Regions from separate parts of the Corynebacterium guangdongense genome, predicted to be linked through region 3. Evidence: riboswitches for the same ligand, from Rfam matches in the RefSeq annotation. Region 3 holds a riboswitch; each other region holds the start of a gene.
What was found. Region 3 has a riboswitch for thiamine pyrophosphate ahead of CGUA_RS06575 (bifunctional hydroxymethylpyrimidine kinase/phosphomethylpyrimidine kinase). Riboswitches for the same ligand answer to the same signal wherever they lie in the genome.

Region 1: another riboswitch for thiamine pyrophosphate. It lies ahead of thiC (phosphomethylpyrimidine synthase ThiC); the one in region 3 lies ahead of CGUA_RS06575 (bifunctional hydroxymethylpyrimidine kinase/phosphomethylpyrimidine kinase).
Region 2: another riboswitch for thiamine pyrophosphate. It lies ahead of CGUA_RS03175 (3-oxoacyl-ACP reductase); the one in region 3 lies ahead of CGUA_RS06575 (bifunctional hydroxymethylpyrimidine kinase/phosphomethylpyrimidine kinase).

What each region holds. Positions count from the first base shown of each region.
Region 1 covers NZ_CP047654.1:1,705,048-1,710,800, forward strand. Annotated here, with positions in the region: gene CGUA_RS08110 (SDR family oxidoreductase) at 1-1,306, opposite strand, end outside; TPP riboswitch at 1,477-1,589, shown strand; gene thiC (phosphomethylpyrimidine synthase ThiC) at 1,587-3,368, shown strand; gene CGUA_RS08120 (thiamine phosphate synthase) at 3,372-4,019, shown strand; gene thiO (glycine oxidase ThiO) at 4,016-5,116, shown strand; gene thiS (sulfur carrier protein ThiS) at 5,125-5,325, shown strand; gene CGUA_RS08135 (thiazole synthase) at 5,326-5,753, shown strand, end outside.
Region 2 covers NZ_CP047654.1:648,878-654,630, forward strand. Annotated here, with positions in the region: gene CGUA_RS03160 (lipocalin family protein) at 1-293, opposite strand, end outside; gene CGUA_RS03165 (fasciclin domain-containing protein) at 525-1,154, shown strand; gene CGUA_RS03170 (short-chain fatty acyl-CoA regulator family protein) at 1,335-2,642, opposite strand; gene CGUA_RS03175 (3-oxoacyl-ACP reductase) at 2,753-3,523, opposite strand; TPP riboswitch at 3,548-3,640, opposite strand; gene prpD (2-methylcitrate dehydratase PrpD) at 3,864-5,390, shown strand; gene prpB (methylisocitrate lyase) at 5,393-5,753, shown strand, end outside.
Region 3 covers NZ_CP047654.1:1,387,010-1,392,762, forward strand. Annotated here, with positions in the region: gene CGUA_RS06560 (PaaI family thioesterase) at 1-378, shown strand, start outside; gene CGUA_RS06565 (magnesium and cobalt transport protein CorA) at 392-1,447, opposite strand; gene CGUA_RS06570 (class I SAM-dependent methyltransferase) at 1,550-2,158, shown strand; gene CGUA_RS06575 (bifunctional hydroxymethylpyrimidine kinase/phosphomethylpyrimidine kinase) at 2,171-3,760, opposite strand; TPP riboswitch at 3,749-3,858, opposite strand; gene CGUA_RS06580 (NAD(P)/FAD-dependent oxidoreductase) at 3,940-5,316, opposite strand; gene CGUA_RS06585 (SAM-dependent methyltransferase) at 5,452-5,753, shown strand, end outside.

The DNA.
Region 1 (5,753 bases), 320 kb from region 3:
CGCGGAGGATCAGGCGGTTCGGCGGCTCGATCGCCTCGACCCGCCACCAGTCGAGCCGGTCCCCGACCGCCAGCCGGCGCGCGTCCCGCCGCCCGCCCAGCCCGGGACCGCCCAGGAGCTTGTCGATGACTCCGCGCACCGTCCACAGCAGCGGGACGGAATACCAGCCGCTGTCCCCGCCGATGCCCTCCACCACCGCGAACACGTCCTCCACGGGGGCGTCGATCTCCCCGGAGCGCTCGTCGGTGAACACCGTCCGGCCCGCCCATTCCGGGTCCGTCGGCAACGACTGCTCCGGGATCACCGAGCCGCCCCACGCGCCCCGCCAGTTGGTGGGGATGACGTCGTCGCGCTGCCGGTCCAGCGCGCGGCGCACGGCCGTCGGATAGTCGGCCAGCCCGCCGGGCGGGTCGGGGATGATCTCGGCGACCCGGTGGTCGGCGGTGACCGCGTCCTCCGCCATCGACTGCGCCAGGGGGATGGCCAGTTTCACGGGAACCGGCGTGACCAGGCCGATCCACAGCCCCGAGGCCGCATTGGCGAAGCGGGGCAGGCGCAGGCCGACGATGCGCCGCTCGAGTCCCAGCTCCCTCCCGTACAGGGTGAGCAGCTCCTTGAACTGGTAGACGTGTCCGCCCCCGATGTCCACGGCGTCGTTGACCGGCGACGGCAGATCCGCGGCGGCCACCAGGTAGTAGAGCACGTCCCGGACACTGATCGGTTCGATGTCGTTGTCGATCCAGTTCGGGGCCGTCATGACGGGCAGCCGGTCGGTCAGGTGCCGGATGATCTCGAAGGACGCCGAGCCCGACCCGATGATCACCCCGGCACGAAACACCAGCGTCGGGACCTCCCCGGCCAGCAGACGCCGCGCCACCCGCTCCCGGGAGCGCATGTGCTTGCTCAGCTCCGCCGGCTCGCGGTCCGGGTGCAGCCCGGAGAGGTAGACCAGCTGCCCCACCCCGGCCGCCGCCGCGGCGGTGGCGACGTTGTCGGCCACGAACGCCTCGGTGCGCTCGAAATCGACGACGCCGGCCCCCATCGAGTGGACGAGGTAGTAGGCCACGTCGACGTCGGCCATGAGCGCGGCCAGGTCCTCCGGTCGGGTCAGGTCCGCCTCCACCGCCTCCACGCTGTCGAACCAGTCGAACCGGCGCATCGATTCCAGTCGACGAGACGTGGCACGCACCGTGAACCCGGCGTTGAGCAGCTCCGGAATGAGCCGGCCGCCGACGTATCCGGTGGCGCCGGTGACCAGGACCCGCCGGGCGGGATGATGGGCGCGGTATCCGGTGGTGGAATTCATCACACCAGGCTACGCCCGCGGACGGGCTGGCGCGAGGAGCCCGGAGGAGCGGCCCGGGGCCAGCGCCGCGCTCACCCGAATAGGGTCACGCCCCCGCTCATCCGTCCCCCGCTGTGCCATAGTGGTGCCACGTCGTCCGCCAGACACTGCGGCGACGTCCAAGTGAATACCTGAACCCCCACGGGCGCCCGAGGCACGGGCTGAGATCGCGTTGACGCCGAACGCGAGCACCGTTTGAACCTGTCCGGTTAGCACCGGCGAAGGAAGAGAGGAACGGTCCATGACCGTCACGTCCGCACGCACGCACGTTGAGACAGAGATCCACCCGAAGCACTCCTACGCACCGATCAAGCAGGACGGCCTCGAGGTCCCGGAGACCCGCATCGAGCTCGACGACTCCCCCACCGGCCCCAACGAGCCCTTCCACGTCTACCGCACCCGCGGCCCCGAGTGCGACGAGACCGTCGGACTGCCACGCCTGCGCAGTGAGTGGATCGCCGACCGCGGCGACGTCGAGGAGTACGTCGGCCGCGAACGCGACCTGGCCGACGACGGCCGCTCCGCCTCCCGCCGCGGCGCCGCCAGCGAGGAGTGGCAGGGCGAGGCCCAGGAGCCGTTGCGCGCCCGCGAAGGAAAGACCGTCACCCAGATGCACTACGCCCGCCGGGGCGTCATCACCCGCGAGATGGAGTACGTCGCCCTGCGCGAGCACGTCTCCCCGGAATTCGTCCGCGGCGAGGTCGCCCGCGGCCGCGCCATCATCCCCGCGAACGTCAACCACCCCGAGTCCGAGCCGATGATCATCGGCCGCAAGTTCCTCACCAAGATCAACGCAAACATCGGCAACTCCGCAGTCACCTCCTCGATCCGCGAAGAGGTCGCCAAGCTGCGCTGGGCCACCCGCTGGGGCGCCGACACCGTCATGGATCTCTCCACCGGAGACGACATCCACACCACCCGCGAGTGGATCATCCGCAACTCCGCCGTCCCGATCGGCACTGTCCCGATCTACCAGGCGCTGGAGAAGGTGGGCGGCGTCGCCCAGGATCTGACCTGGGAGATCTTCCGCGACACCGTCATCGAGCAGGCCGAGCAGGGCGTCGGCTACATGACCGTCCACGCCGGCGTGCGCCTCCCGTTCATCCCGCTGACCACCGAGCGGGTCACGGGCATCGTCTCCCGCGGCGGCTCCATCATGGCCGGCTGGTGCCTCGCCCACCACAAAGAGTCCTTCCTCTACGAGAACTTCGACGAGCTGTGCGAGATCTTCGCCCGCTACGACGTCGCCTTCTCCCTCGGCGACGGGCTGCGCCCGGGCTCGCTTGCCGACGCCAACGACGCCGCCCAGTTCGCCGAGCTCAAGACCATCGGCGAGCTGACCCGCCGCGCCTGGGAGTACGACGTCCAGGTCATGGTCGAGGGTCCCGGCCACGTCCCGCTGGACAAGATCCAGGTCAACAACGAGCTCGAGCGCGACTGGTGCGGCGACGCCCCGTTCTACACCCTCGGCCCGCTGGTCACCGACATCGCGCCAGGTTACGACCACATCACCTCCGCCATCGGCGCGGCCACCATCGCCATGGGCGGCACCGCGATGCTGTGCTACGTCACGCCGAAGGAGCACCTCGGCCTGCCCAACCGCGACGACGTCAAGACCGGCGTCATCACCTACAAGCTGGCCGCGCACGCGGCGGACGTGGCCAAGGGGCACCCGGGCGCGCGCGACTGGGACGACGCGATGAGCAAGGCGCGCTTCGAGTTCCGCTGGAACGACCAGTTCGCCCTGTCCCTGGACCCGGACACCGCCCGCGAGTACCACGACGAGACCCTGCCCGCCGAGCCAGCGAAGACCGCCCACTTCTGCTCCATGTGCGGACCAAAGTTCTGTTCCATGCGCATCTCCCAGGACATCCGCGACGAGTTCGGCGCCCGGCTCGGCATGCCGGGAATCGGTGCGCCGCTGGATCCGGACGTGGCCGCCGCCGCCGAGAGCGGGATGGCCGCCAAAGCCGCCGAGTTCCGCGAGCAGGGCTCCCGAATCTACCGGGACCAGGAGGCCTGACCCGTGCAAGAACTCGATCTCCGCTGCTACCTCGTCACCGGCTCCCCGCCGGAGCGCGTCGTCGTCGACGTCGCCGCCGCCGCCGCCCGCGGCGGTGCCGGTGTGGTGCAGGTGCGCAGCAAACCCATCAGCGCGCGAGCTCTCACCGCGCTGACCCAGGCCGTGGCCCGGGCCGTGGCCGTGGCCAACCCCACCACCAGGGTGCTCGTCGACGACCGCGCCGACGTGGCGGCGCTGCTCATGCGGCGCGGGGAGAACGTCCACGGCGTGCACGTCGGCCAGGACGATCTCGACGTGCGCGACGTACGCCGACTCCTGGGACCCGAGGCGATCATCGGGTTGACCACCGGGACCATGGAACTGGTCCGGGCCGTCGAACCGGTCAGCGACGTGATCGACTACGTCGGCTGCGGCCCCTTCCGGGCGACGCCCACGAAGGAGTCCGGCCGCGCGCCCCTCGGGCTGGCCGCCTATCCGGAGCTGGTGGCCGCCTGCCCGGTGCCGATGGTGGCCATCGGCGACGTCACCGTCGACGACGCCGCCGATCTGGCCGCGACCGGCGTCGCCGGCGCCGCCATCGTCCGCGGGCTGATGAACGCCGCGGATCCGGAGGGGTACGCCCGCCGGGTGGTCACGGAGTTCACGCGATGAGGGTCACCGTCATCGGCGCCGGCGTCATCGGCCTGGCCACCGCCTTCGAGCTCATGGAACGAGGCGACCAGGTCCGCCTCCTCGACCCGGATCCGGCCGGCGGGTCGAGCCACCACGCCGGCGGCATGCTCGCGCCCTCCGCGGAAGTCCAGTACCGACAGGAGCCGCTCTTTCCGCTCATGGTCGACTCGGCCCGCGCCTACCCCGCGCTGCTTCAACGCCTGGCCGCCCGCACGGATCTGCCCACCGGCTACCGCACCGAGGGCACTCTCGTCGTTGCCCACGACCGCGCCGACGCGGAGCACCTCGCCGAGCTCATGGCCTACCAGCACGTCCAGGGCATGGCGGTCGAGCGGCTCAGCGTGCGCGAGGCCCGGGGGATGGAGCCTGCGCTGGCCCCGCGCCTGGCCGGGGCGGTCTCGATTCCAGGCGACCACCAGGTCAATCCCCGTCTGCTGTGCGCCGCACTGCTCGACGCGCTGAGCTCCGGCGGCGCCGAGATCGTCCGGGACGCCGTGACGCGCATCGAGGGGGCCCGGGTCATCGGCGCCCGGGGCTCCTACGACGCCGACCAGGTGGTCCTGGCCGCCGGCCTCGGCGCCGCGCGGATCGACGGCTGGTACCGGGGTGAGAACCCGCTCCGGCTGCGCCCGGTCTACGGCGACATCCTGCGCCTCGGCGTTCCGGAGTACCTGCGCCCGCTTGTGGGCCGGGTCATCCGCGGCTTCGTCGAGGACCGCCCCGTCTACCTCATCCCCCGCAGCGACGGCACGATCGCGCTGGGCGCCACCTCGCGGGAGGACGACCGCCCGCAGCCGCGCCTGGGCGGCGCCTACGACCTCATCCGCGACGCGGTGGCGCTCGTGCCGGGCGTCGAGGAGACCACGCTGCTCGAAATCACCGCCGGCGCGCGGCCCGGGACCCCGGATGACCTGCCCTACCTGGGCCGGGTCAGTGAGGGACTCGTGGTCTCGACCGGCTACTTCCGCCACGGCATCCTGCTGGCGGCCCTCGGCGCGCGCGACGGCGCCCGCCTCGTCCACGGCGAGGACCCGGGCACCGACCTCTCCGCCGCCGCCCCACTCCGACACCAGTAAAGGAAGACATGCGCTACATCTACAACGGCCAGCCCCGCGACGCGGAGGCCGGCCCCACCGTCGCCGAACTCGTCGACGCCGAGGTCGGCTCCCGCTCCGGCGTGGCCGTCGCCATCGACGGCGAGGTCGTCCCCGCCAGCACCTGGGAGTCCACCGTCGTCGACGAGGGCGCCACCGTCGATCTTCTCACCGCGGTCCAGGGGGGATAGATGCTCACCATCGCCGACAAGACCTTCGACTCCCACCTGGTCATGGGCACCGGCGGCGCGACCAGCCACGACATTCTCGAAGAAGCGCTGGTGGCCTCCGGAACCGGGCTGACCACCGTCGCCATGCGTCGTCACGCCGGCCGGACCGGCTCGACCGGCGAATCCGTCTTCGACCTGCTGCGCCGCCTGGACATCGACCCGCTGCCCAACACCGCCGGCTGCCGCACCGCCCGCGACGCGGTCATCACCGCGCGGCTCGCGCGCGAGGCGCTCGACACCGACTGGATCAAGGTCGAGGTCATCGCCGACGAGCGCACCCTGCTGCCCGACGTCGTCGAGCTCGTCGACGCCTGCGAGCTGCTCGTCGCCGAAGGCTTCACCGTGCTGGCCTACACCTCCGACGACCCGGTCGCCGCCACCCGTCTCGA
Region 2 (5,753 bases), 740 kb from region 3:
GGGCCGAAGAAGGTTCCGCAGGAGTTGCGGACGGAGATCGTCTCCTCGTCGAGCACCGCGTACTCGGCGGTGGTGTCGCTGGCGCACTGCAGAGAGTAGGGCTGGGGCAGGGCGGCGACCTGGTACCACGTGCCGGCGTACTTGTCGAGGTCGACCGGGAATCCCACCTCGCTCAGCTCATTCCCGGGGGCCGAGGAGCTGGTGGGGAGCAGCTGGGATGAACCACCCCCGATTCGTCCACCGTCGAAGATGTCCTGGGCCTGGGCGGCCGGGGTGGCCAGGGTGGCGAGCATGGCCGCCGCCCCAAGGCCGGCGATGAATTTCCTCACGATTTACTCCTTAGGTCAGTTATTTTAAACCAAAGTGTAATACATGGGGGCGGCTCGTGCTGCATTTGTCGTGACGGGTGAGGGCGGGGCCGGGCCGGCAACGGACCGATAAATTTTCGGGAAATCCATTGCGTCCGCCAAAGTATTAACTTAGGGTAAACATTATCCAAAGTTGAACTTCTGAAAGGTTTGATCATGAAGCGAGTACTTGCCGCCACCGGCGCCCTGGGCCTGGCCCTCGCCCTCAGCGCCTGCGCCTCCGAGGACAGCGAGACCACGACCTCAATGACCGAGACCGACACCACTACCGAGGTCACCACCTCCGAGACCACCACCTCCGAGACCACGACAGAAGAGACGGCCACCGAAACGACGACCACCATGGCCGGCGAGGGTGAGGACATCGTCGACACCGCAGTCGCGGCGGGTCAGTTCACCACCCTGACCACCGCTCTTCAGGAGGCTGGCCTGGTGGAGACCCTCAAGGGCGACGGGCCGTTCACGGTCTTCGCGCCCACCGACGAGGCCTTCGCCGCGCTGCCGGAGGGCACCCTGGACACCCTCCTCGCCGACCCCTCCGGCGATCTGACCGAGATTCTCACCTACCACGTCATCCCGGACGAGGTTTTCGCCGCCGACGTCGTGGAACTTGACGGCCAGACCGTCGACACCGTCCAGGGCGGCAGCCTGACCGTCAACGTCGATGGCGAGAATGTCTCGCTGACGGACGAGGCCGGCAACACCGTCAACGTGATCGACACCGACATCGAGGCCTCGAACGGCGTCATCCACGTCATCGACGGTGTCCTCATGCCGACCCTTTAAGCGGCCGGTGCCCGCGCGCTTCTCTGAACCGGGAGGGACGACGGAAGGGCGTGGCTCCGACGCGAGGTCGGGGCCACGCCCTTCCGTCGTTTCCGGGCTATCTGACACCCGGAGAGTTTCACCAGCGTGCGTCGGCGCCCGAAGTCCCGGTTCAGGGGCGGGGAAGGGGACGTCTGCGCGTCACTTCGTCCGGTACGGCTCCTCGTCACCGATGTTGACGTCGACGGTGACGATGCCGCCCTCGAAGGGGAAGGCGCGCTGCGGGCAGTGTTCGCGGGGGCAGGTGATGCAGCCGGGCCCGATCGGGGTGCCGGTCCCGGCCGTCAGATCCAAGCCGTCGGAGTAGACGAGGCGGTGCGCCTGCTCCAGGTCGCAGCCGACGCCGACGGCGAACTCCTTGCGGGTCTTGCTGAAACCCTTGTTCGCCCCGGCGATCTGGCGGGCGACCCAGAGGTAGGTGCGCCCGTCCGGCATCGTCGCGATCTGACGGGTCACCCTGTTCGGCGTCTCGAAGGCGCGATGAATGACCCACAGCGGGCAGGAGCCGCCGGTGCGGGCGAAGTGGAAGGCCGTCGCCGAGGCGCGCTTGGAAATGTTGCCCGCACGATCCGTGCGGACGAAGAAGAAGGGGATGCCACGCGCGCCGGGACGCTGAAGCGTCGACATGCGGTGGGCGGTCGACTCGAAACTGGTGCTGAAACGACTGGCCAGTAGGTCGATGTCGTAGCGGGTGGCCTCGGCGTGCTCGAGGAACTCGGTGTAGGGCATGGTCACCGCGGCGGCGAAGGACTGGGCCAGCCCGCGCCGGGCGATCTCGCGGGCCTGCTTGGTCGACAGGGGAGCGGCCATCATCTCAATTTCCTCGCCGTGGACGAGCAGGGCGTACTGCATGGACAGCTCGAAGGCGAGCTGGGCGTCGGACAGTCCCGTGCGCAGCACCAGCCGTCGTTCAGCGGGCAGGTAGTGGCGGCGAGGGCCGTCGATCTGGCCGCGGAAATCGACGGTGACGCCGGCGTCGGACTCCAGGCGCGCGACCAGGCGCGGCACGCGCAGGCGCATCGGCCCGAGCGCCAGGGAGAGCTCCTCGCCGGTGGTGTCGAGCTTGTGGAAGTAGTTGTTGGTCGCGTAGTAGAAGTCGCGGACCTCCTCGAAGGGGCTGGTGGTCGGTGACTGGTCCTTGACCATCCGCGGCACCAGTTCCGGGTAGCGCGCGACCAGGTCGGCCAGCTGATCCTCGGGCGTGCCGGGAAAGACCTCCTTGAGCTGGGCGATGGCACGCGCGTCCTGGTCGGTGGAGAAGAAGCCCGCCGGGGTGTCGAACGCCTGCGAGAGGCTCATCAGGACCGTGACCGTCAACGGTCGCTGGTCGTTCTCCAGCTGGTTGAGGTAGCTGGTGGAGATGCCGAGACGCTTGGCCATCTCCACCTGCGTCAGCCCCGCCGTGCGGCGCAGCGTATGGATCCGTGCCCCGGCGAAGTGTTTGGTCACGAGTGTTCAACCTCCAAAACCCGGTGGTGCCAGCGATTTCTTCAGGCGCTGGTGTTGTCTGCCTTAACTTAGTCACTGCACAGTGGTCCACGCCACCAGCTTGGGGGTGGCTAGTCCATCACCAGTCCGCCGCCGACGACGAGGTTCTGGCCGGCGACGGAGCGAGACCAGGGGGAGGCGAAGAACAGGACGGCGTCGGCAAGCTCCTCCGGCGTGGTCGCCGAACCCAGCGGGGTGCCCGTGGCGATGGCGTCGAGCACGGCCTGCGGGGTGGCGGCGCTGGCGTCGGTGGTACGCAGCAGGCCGCCGCTGACCATGTTGACGGTGACTCCGCGCGGGCCGAGGTCTTTGGCCAGGCTGCGGGTCAGCGACAGTAGCGCCGCCTTGGCGGCGGTGTAGTCGTGGTAGGGGACGACCGGGTTCTGGAAGAGGTTGGTGCCGATGTTGACGACGCGGCCGTACCCGGCCCGCTCGAAGTCGCCCAGCGCCGCCTGGACGGTGTTGAGCGCGCCCCCGACGGAACCCTCGAACTGCTCCGCGAAGCGCCGGTAGGTGATCTCCCCGGCGGCGGGGCGGGCGTCGCCGTCAAAGGAGAAGTTCACCAGCGCGTTGTTGACGACCGTGGTCACCGGTGCGCCGAAGGCCTCCGCCGCGTCGGCGACGACGCGCTCCATGTCCGCCCGGGAGCGGACGTCGCCCTGCAGGGCCACCGCCCGGCCCGCATGGGCGGCGACCAGTTCCCCGGCGGCGGCCCGGCTGGCGAGGTAGTTGACGGCCACGCGCGCCCCCTCGCGGAGGAAAGCCTGGGAGATGCGTCGGCCCAGGCCGCGCGCGCCCCCGGTGACGAGGACGACCTGGTCGGAAATGCTGTGCTGGTTCATGTGTTCCTTGCGTGGAAAAGGCGCAAGGAAGACAACGGACATTCCCTACGCCAGCGTTGACTGGATCAGGTTCGACGGGTGTGTTCTCAGCCGTGTCCGGCACCCCGTGTCACTGGGATCGAGACTAACAGCGCGTACGTCCGCGTCCCCCCGCGCCGGGTGTGGGCGGCGGGGGAACGTCCGCCTAATGGGCGATGAGCTGGCCGTTCCACGAATGTTGCAGATTCACGGGAAAAGTTCAGCGGAAATCCGCCCCATTCGCCGTGACCTGGGACACGAAACTTGCCCTAGGTTGATGGGCAGCACATCAGAATCCGTTTCACCCGCTGGAGGAAACCCCATGATCGATCACGTCGTCCGCACCCGCCGCTCGGCCGAGGACTTCCCCTACGAAGAGCACCTGGCCTACAAGATCGCCCGCGTCGCCGCGGATCCGGTGGAGGTTCCGGAGGAGACCACCGAGATGATCATCAACCGCATCATCGACAACGCCGCGGTCTCCGCCGCCTCGGTGACCCGCCGCCCGGTGACGGTCGCGCGTCGACAGGCGCAGGCCCACGCGGTCGCTGACGCGACCGCGGGAAGTCGAGGAGCGACCGTCTTCGGCCTGGAGGGCACCTACTCCGCGGAGTGGGCCGCCTGGGCCAACGGCACCGCCGTGCGCGAACTCGATTTCCACGACACCTTCCTGGCGGAGGAGTACTCCCACCCGGGCGACAACATCCCGCCGATCCTGGCCGCCGCCCAGACCGCCGGCAAGACCGGCCGCGACCTCATCCGCGGCCTGGCCACCGGCTACGAGATCCAGGTCGACCTGGTGCGCGGCATGAGCCTGCACAAGCACAAGATCGACCACGTCGCCCACCTCGGCCCCTCGGCGGCCGCCGGCATCGGCACCCTGCTCGGTCTCGACGTCGACACCATCTACCAGGCGATCGGCCAGGCCCTGCACACCACCACCGCCACGCGGCAGTCCCGCAAGGGCGAGATCTCCTCGTGGAAGGCCTTCGCCCCGGCCTTCGCCGGCAAGATGGCCATCGAGGCGATCGACCGCACCATGCGCGGCGAGGGCGCCCCGGCCCCGATCTGGGAGGGCGAGGACGGCGTCATCGCCTGGCTGCTGGGCGGCCCGAACCACGAGTACACCATCCCGCTGCCGGCCGAGGGCGAGGAGAAGCGCGGCATTCTCGACACCTTCACCAAGGAGCACTCCGCCGAGTACCAGGCCCAGGCCCTGATTGACCTGGCCCGCCGCATGAAGTCGACGCTCGCCGAGAAGGGCGTGTCCGCCGCGGACATTGCCTCCATCGTGCTGCACACCTCGCACCACACCCACTACGTCATCGGCACCGGCGCGAACGACCCGCAGAAGATGGACCCGAACTCCTCCCGCGAGACCCTGGACCACTCCATCATGTACATTTTCGCGGTCGCCCTCGAGGACGGGAAGTGGCACCACGAGCACTCCTACGCCCCGGAGCGCGCCAACCGCCCGGAGACCGTCGAGCTGTGGCACAAGATCTCCACCCTTGAGGACCCGGAGTGGACCCGCCGCTACCTGTCCACCGACCCGGTCGAGAAGGCCTTCGGCGCCCGCGCCGTCATCACCCTCAACGACGGCACCGAGATCGTCGACGAGCTCGCGCTTGCCGACGCCCACCCGCTCGGCGCCCGCCCCTTCGCCCGCGCCCAGTACATCCAGAAGTTCCGTGAACTCGCCGAGGGCGTCGTCTCCCCGCAGGAGCAGGATCGCTTCCTCGCCGCCGTCGAGAACCTGGAGAACCTCACCGACCTGAACGAGCTCAACATCGTCCTCGCCGCCGAGGTCCTCGCCAGGGCGCCGCAGACCCCGGAAGGACTGCTCTAAAGATGTCCCTGTACGCACCGTCCACGACGCCCACGCAGCGTCGGCAAGCTCTGCGTGACTCGCTCAACGCCCCGGCCATCACCAAGCTGCCGGGAGCCTTCAACCCCCTGACCGCCCGCCTCATCGAGGACCTCGGACTTTTCGAGGGCGTCTACGTCTCCGGCGCCGTGCTCGCCAACGACCTGGGCCTGCCCGACATCGGGCTGACCACGCTCACCGAGGTCGCCGGGCGCGGGCGCCAGATCGCCCGGGCCACCGACCTGCCCGTGCTCATCGACGCCGACACCGGCTTCGGCGAACCGATGTCCGCCGCCCGCACCGTCTCCGAATTCGAGGACGCCGGCCTGGCCGGCTGCCACTTCG
Region 3 (5,753 bases):
CTGCTCTCCCTCAACGAATCCATCCAGGGGCTCGACAAGACGCTGGGAATGCGCTACACCCACATCAGCCACGGCAGGGTACGCAGCGCGCTGCGGGTGGGCCCCCACCTGCTGCAGCCGGTCGGCCTGGTCAACGGGGGAGTCTACTGCGCCATCGGCGAGTCCACGGCGTCGGTCGCGGCCATGGTGGCCACCGGCGGACCGGTCGTCGGCGTCAACAACAACACCGATCTGATCTCTTCCGTGCGCTCCGGACTCATCGAGGCCGAGGCCCGTGCCCTCCAGACCGGCCGACGCACCCAGATCTGGGTGGTCGACATGACCAATGAGGGCCGGCTGGTCGCGCGCACGACTCTGCGCACCATGCCGGTGGGCTAGGCGACCGCCGCCGTCAGAGCCAGTGGTTGCGGCGGAACCACCACACCAGCGCCGCCATGATCACGACCATGACGGCCAGCGCGCCGTAGTATCCGTACTCCCACTCCAGTTCCGGCATGTTTCGGAAATTCATGCCGTAGATGCCGGCGATCAGCGTCGGCACCGCCGCCAGACCGACCACGGCCGAGATCGTGCGCATGTCCTTGTTCTGCTGCATCGTCACCTTGGCGACGGAGGCGTCGATGAGCGAGCTCAGGCGCGCGTCGAACCCCCCGATCCGGTCCTTGACCTGGAGTTCGGCGTCCAAAACGTCACGGAAGTAGGAGCGGATCTGCTTCGGGATGATGTCCTTGTGGTCCCGGATGAGAGCCTGCAGGGCCGGGGCCAGCGGATCGGTGGCGTGGCGCATCTCCAGGACCTCACGCTTGTACAGGTAGATCTTGTCGATGTTGAAGTTGGTGCCCGGGGTGAACACCGTCGTCTCCAGCTCGTCCACCTCGTCCTCGAGCAGCAGGCTGATGCGGACGTAATGGGCGACGAGCCGGTCGGCCAGGAGGTAGGCCAGGGCGGCCGGGCTTGTCGACGCCAGCTGCCGGTGGCGGTCCAGCTCATGCGCCCCCGGCAGCGGGGCGCTGTGGCGGACGGTGATGATGAAATTGGGCCCCAGCAGCATCTGCACCTCACCGAGCGTCTGGATCACCTCGTGCGTGTCGTCGACCTGCTCGTCGTCGGTGAAGGTGACCGAGCGGATGACGATGAACAGCTGGTCGTCGTAGCGCTCGACCTTGGGGCGCTGGTGCGCGGTGACGGCGTCGTCGACGATCAGCTCGTGGATGCCGAAAGCCTCCGCGATGTTCTCCATGTGCGCCTTCTGCGGCTCCCGGAGCCCGAGCCACACGTACCCGCCGCGTTCCTTGGCGACCTGGATGGCGTGCCGGACGGTGTAGTCGCCGGCCAGCATGTCGCCGTCGGCGAAGACCCGGCAGTGCTCGATGGAACGCTCGACGGGGACCCGAAGACGGTCACCGCGCTGCAGACCTGTGGCGGCAGACTTCTTCGCATCCGGCATGGTCGCTCCTTTACGCGGGCTGCACACTTGACTCGTCACCCGGCGGGGGACCGGTGACTCATCCTAGCCCCAGTCGGGAGGGACTACCTATATCCTGGGTCCATGCCCACTTGGAAAGAAGTCACCTCCGCCAATCCGGCACATTCGGAAAACTACGCCCGCAAATGGAAGATTCTGGAGTCCCAGGGCCAGGACATTCACGGCGAGGCACGCTTCGTCGACGCGCTCGCGGAGCGGCACTCCCGCATCCTCGACGCAGGCTGCGGCACCGGCCGACTGGGTGGCTACCTGATCAGGCAGGGCCACACCGTCGTCGGCACCGACGTCGACCCCGTTCTCATCCGCCACGCGGAAACTGACCACCCCGACGGCACCTGGTACGTCGGCGACCTGTCCTCGGATCCGATCGCCGAGGACGAGTTCGACGTCGTCGTCTCCGCCGGCAACGTCATGGGTTTCCTGGCCAAGGAGGGCCGCGAGTTCGCGCTGCAGAACATCTACGACTCCATGCGCACCTCGGGCCGCTTCGTCACCGGCTTCGGAGCCGGCCGCGGCTGGGAGTTCACGGACTTTCTGGCCACGGCGCAGAAGATCGGCTTCACGCTGGACTACCGTTTCGGCGGCTGGGATCTGGCCCCCTTCGACGAGTCCTCGACCTTCCTGGTCGCGCTGTTCACCAAACCGGGAGCGGGCGGCCACCTCCTGGCTTAGCCGCCCGGACGGCTACCAGGCGAGGTCGGCCTGGTCGAAGAATTCGCGCTCGTGCGCGCAGGCGGTGAGATACGCCCGGCGCGCCCGGGCGCGTTCCTCGTCGCTGGCCCCGGCCAGCGCCTCTTCCGCGAGGCGGATGAAGGATCGTGCCTCCGCCAGGAACTCTTCCCCGCCGTACATCGCCAGCCACGCCCGGTACGGGTGCCCGGGCCCGTTGTGTTCGGCGATGGCCAGGCCGATCTCCGCGTACAGCCAGGCGCAGGGGAGCACGGCCGCCACGCCGACGGCATAAGGTTCCACGTGTGCGGTGGCCACGAGGAAGTCCGTGTAGGCGGCGGTGACGCGGGAGAGCGGGGTCTCGGTGATGCCACGCTCGGACAGCCAGGTGTCGTGCAACGCTTTCTCGGACACCGAGCAGCCCAAGGAGGCCCGGTTCCAGGCGATCTGGCCCGGCAGATCCGGTGCCGTGGTCGCCAGCTGGCTCAGCGCCCGGGAATAGTGGTGAAGGTACTCGGCATCCTGCGCCAGGTAGAACGCGAAGTCCTCCTCCCGCAAGGAACCGTCGGCCAGGCCCGTGATGAAGGGCAGGCCCATGATCTCGGCCCAGAGATCGCCGGTGTCGTTCCACAGCGCCTCGGTGTGCGGGCCGGCGGGCCGGAGGCGCGGGATGGGCGGGGCGAGAGCGGAGACGTAGTCGGCGGTCATTTCCGGCCACGGGACGGTGCTGGCGGCGTCGGCGAGCCTGCGTGCCCGCCGTGCGTGATGGACGGGACCGTTGCCGAGTCCGACATGGAGGGAACCGGCGGCGACGATGGCCTCGTGCAGCCAGCGGCTCGACCACTCCAGCGCCGTCGCGGTGTCCTCCCCCCGGCCGAGGCGGGTCGCCAACGCGGAGGACAGCGAGCAGCCGGTGCCATGGGTGTGCGGCGTGTCGACGCGCGGAACGTGGACCCGGTGCACCTCGCCGCCCGGCGTGACGACGGCGTTGTCGGCGAGCGGGCCCCGGAGGTGACCGCCCTTGACGATGACGGTCGCGTCGACCTCCCGGGCGAAGGGCAGCGCCTGCCCGACGGCCTCCTCGAAGGTGGCCGCCTCCGGCCGGCCGGTGAGCACGCCCAGCTCCTTGAGGTTGGGGGTGATCAGGTCGACGTCGCGACAGAAATCGCGGATCTCGGCCTCGGCGTCTGCCTCCAGGAGCCGGTGCCCGCTGGTGGAGACCATCACCGGATCCAGGACGACGACCGGTGGGCGGGTGTCCGCCAGCCACCCGCGAACGGTCTCGATGGCGCCGACGCCGCCGAGCATGCCGATCTTCACGGCGTCGACGGTGACGTCCTCGGAGACCGAGTCCAGCTGCTGGCGCAGGAACTGCTCCGGCGGGGTGTGGATGCCACGCACGCCGAGGGTGTTCTGCGCGACCAGCGCCGTCACCACGGTCATGCCGTACCCGCCGGCGGCCTCGATGGCCTTCATGTCGGCCTGGACGCCCGCGCCGCCCGTCGGATCCGTCCCGGCGATGGACAACACCCGGGGAATGGCCCGCCCCCGGGTCTCGACGGCGGTGGTGGTGGCTGACGGGGAAAAAGCAGGTGTGTCACTCATGACAATCCCTTCGCTAGTACGAACTAGAGCAGGTTCAATGGGTGTGTTCTCAGCCCGGGGAGACGTCGATGTCTCCCCGGGCACCCCAATGTCCGTGGCACCGACGATAACAAAGAAGGAAAAAGCGAGGCGCGCCTCCACCGGGTGGTACCCCCGGGGAAGCGCGCGACGACGGGCGCCTAAACGGTGGTGGCGCGGGCCTCGGCCTCCAGCTTGTTCTGACGGCTGATGTTGCGGCGGGCGATGCGCTGCTGCTTGGTGATGTTGAAACCCGGACGGTCACGGGAGACGACGTTCTGGACCCAGTTGATCACGGCGACGAGACGGTTGCGGAACCCGTAGAGGAAGCCGGCGTGGACGACGAGCCAGCCCAGCCAGCCGATCAGGCCGGTGAACTCGACCTTGTCCATCTTGATGACCGCGTTGCCGCGGTTGATGATGGCCATCGATCCCTTGTCGAAGTAGGAGAAGTCCTTCTCGGCTGCCGGGAAGGTCTCCGAGTCGCCGGCCTCGAGGTAGGCCATGATGCGCTCGGCCGCGTACTCTCCGGACTGGATGCCGCCCTGGGCCAGGCCCGGGGTGCCGTTGCCCATCATGTCGCCGGTGATGAAGACGGTCTTGTCCTCGCCGACGGTGAGGTCGCCGTTGACCTTGACGCGGCCGGCACGGTCGGACTCGGCGCCAAGCTGGTCGGCGACCATCTTGCCCAGCGGGTTGGCCTGGACGCCCGCCGACCACACCTTGGTGTAGGCGGTGATGGTGTGCTCCTGGCCGTTCTTGTCCTTGTAGGTGACGGAGTTGTCGTCGACGTTGGTCACCAGGGCGCTCAGGCGCACATCGACGCCGGCGCGCTCCAGGGTGCGCTGCGAGTAGCGGCCCAGACGCTTGCCGAAGGGCGGCAGCACCTGCGGGGCGCCGTCGAGCAGGATGATCTTCGCGTCGGACGGGTTCAGACGCGTGTACTGGTCCTGCATCGAACGGCGGGCCATCTCGCTGAACTGGCCGGCCAGCTCGACGCCGGTGGGGCCCGCGCCGACGATCACGAAGGTGAGCAGACGTTCGCGCTCAGCGGGATCCTCGGTGAGTTCCGCCTCCTCGAAGGCGTGCACGAAGGCCGCGCGGATCTCGAGGGCCACGTCGACGGTCTTCAGCCCCGGCGCGAACTCGGCGAAGTGGTCGTTGCCGAAGTACCCCTGGTCGGAACCGGCGCCGAGCAGGAGGTAGTCGTACTCGTAGCTGTGCTCGAGATCATCGAGGTTGGCCGTGACCACCTTGGCGGTGGTGTCGATGTCGGTGACGGTGCCCTGGACGATGCGGATATTGTCCTGCTTGCGGAAAATCTGGCGCAGCGGGGCGGCGACCTCCGAGGAGGAGAGCAGACCGGTGGCAACCTGGTAAAGGAGGGGCTGGAACAGGAAGTAATTGTTGCGGTCGATGAGCGTGATGTCGATGTCGGCGTCCGCGAGCTTCTTGGCGGCGTAGACCCCGGCGAAGCCACCGCCGACGATTACGAGGTGCTTCCGATTTCCTTCGGGCCGGTAAGCCTGCTCAGTCATGGATCCCTTGCTCCTTATACTGGATTGTCACGTGCTGTAGTTCAGTGTGCCTGAGACGAGATGCGGGTGTGCTCGATCGTCCTTATACAGAACGAGCATACTCTTTTAATGGTAATACGCGATAGGGGACAGAAGATGACGCTGGAACACCTCGTCACGATCAACGCCGAGGAGTGGCCGGGCGTCGCTTCCGTGCCGACGGGAGTGTGGATGCCCGTTCGTGCCCGGAAAGCTGAAGCTAATTTTGCCCGCGTCTGTCGCACATTGGAAATCACGTTGTCGGGGGACGCCGACGTCCGCGTCGAGCACGAGGCGCTGTTTCTTCGAATCGCAGAATCGGGATGGACCGGATTCGCGGAATCCTACATGGCCGGCGAGTGGCGCACCCGTGACGACAACACCCTCGTGGAGGTGCTCGCGAAACTCATCGCGCACGG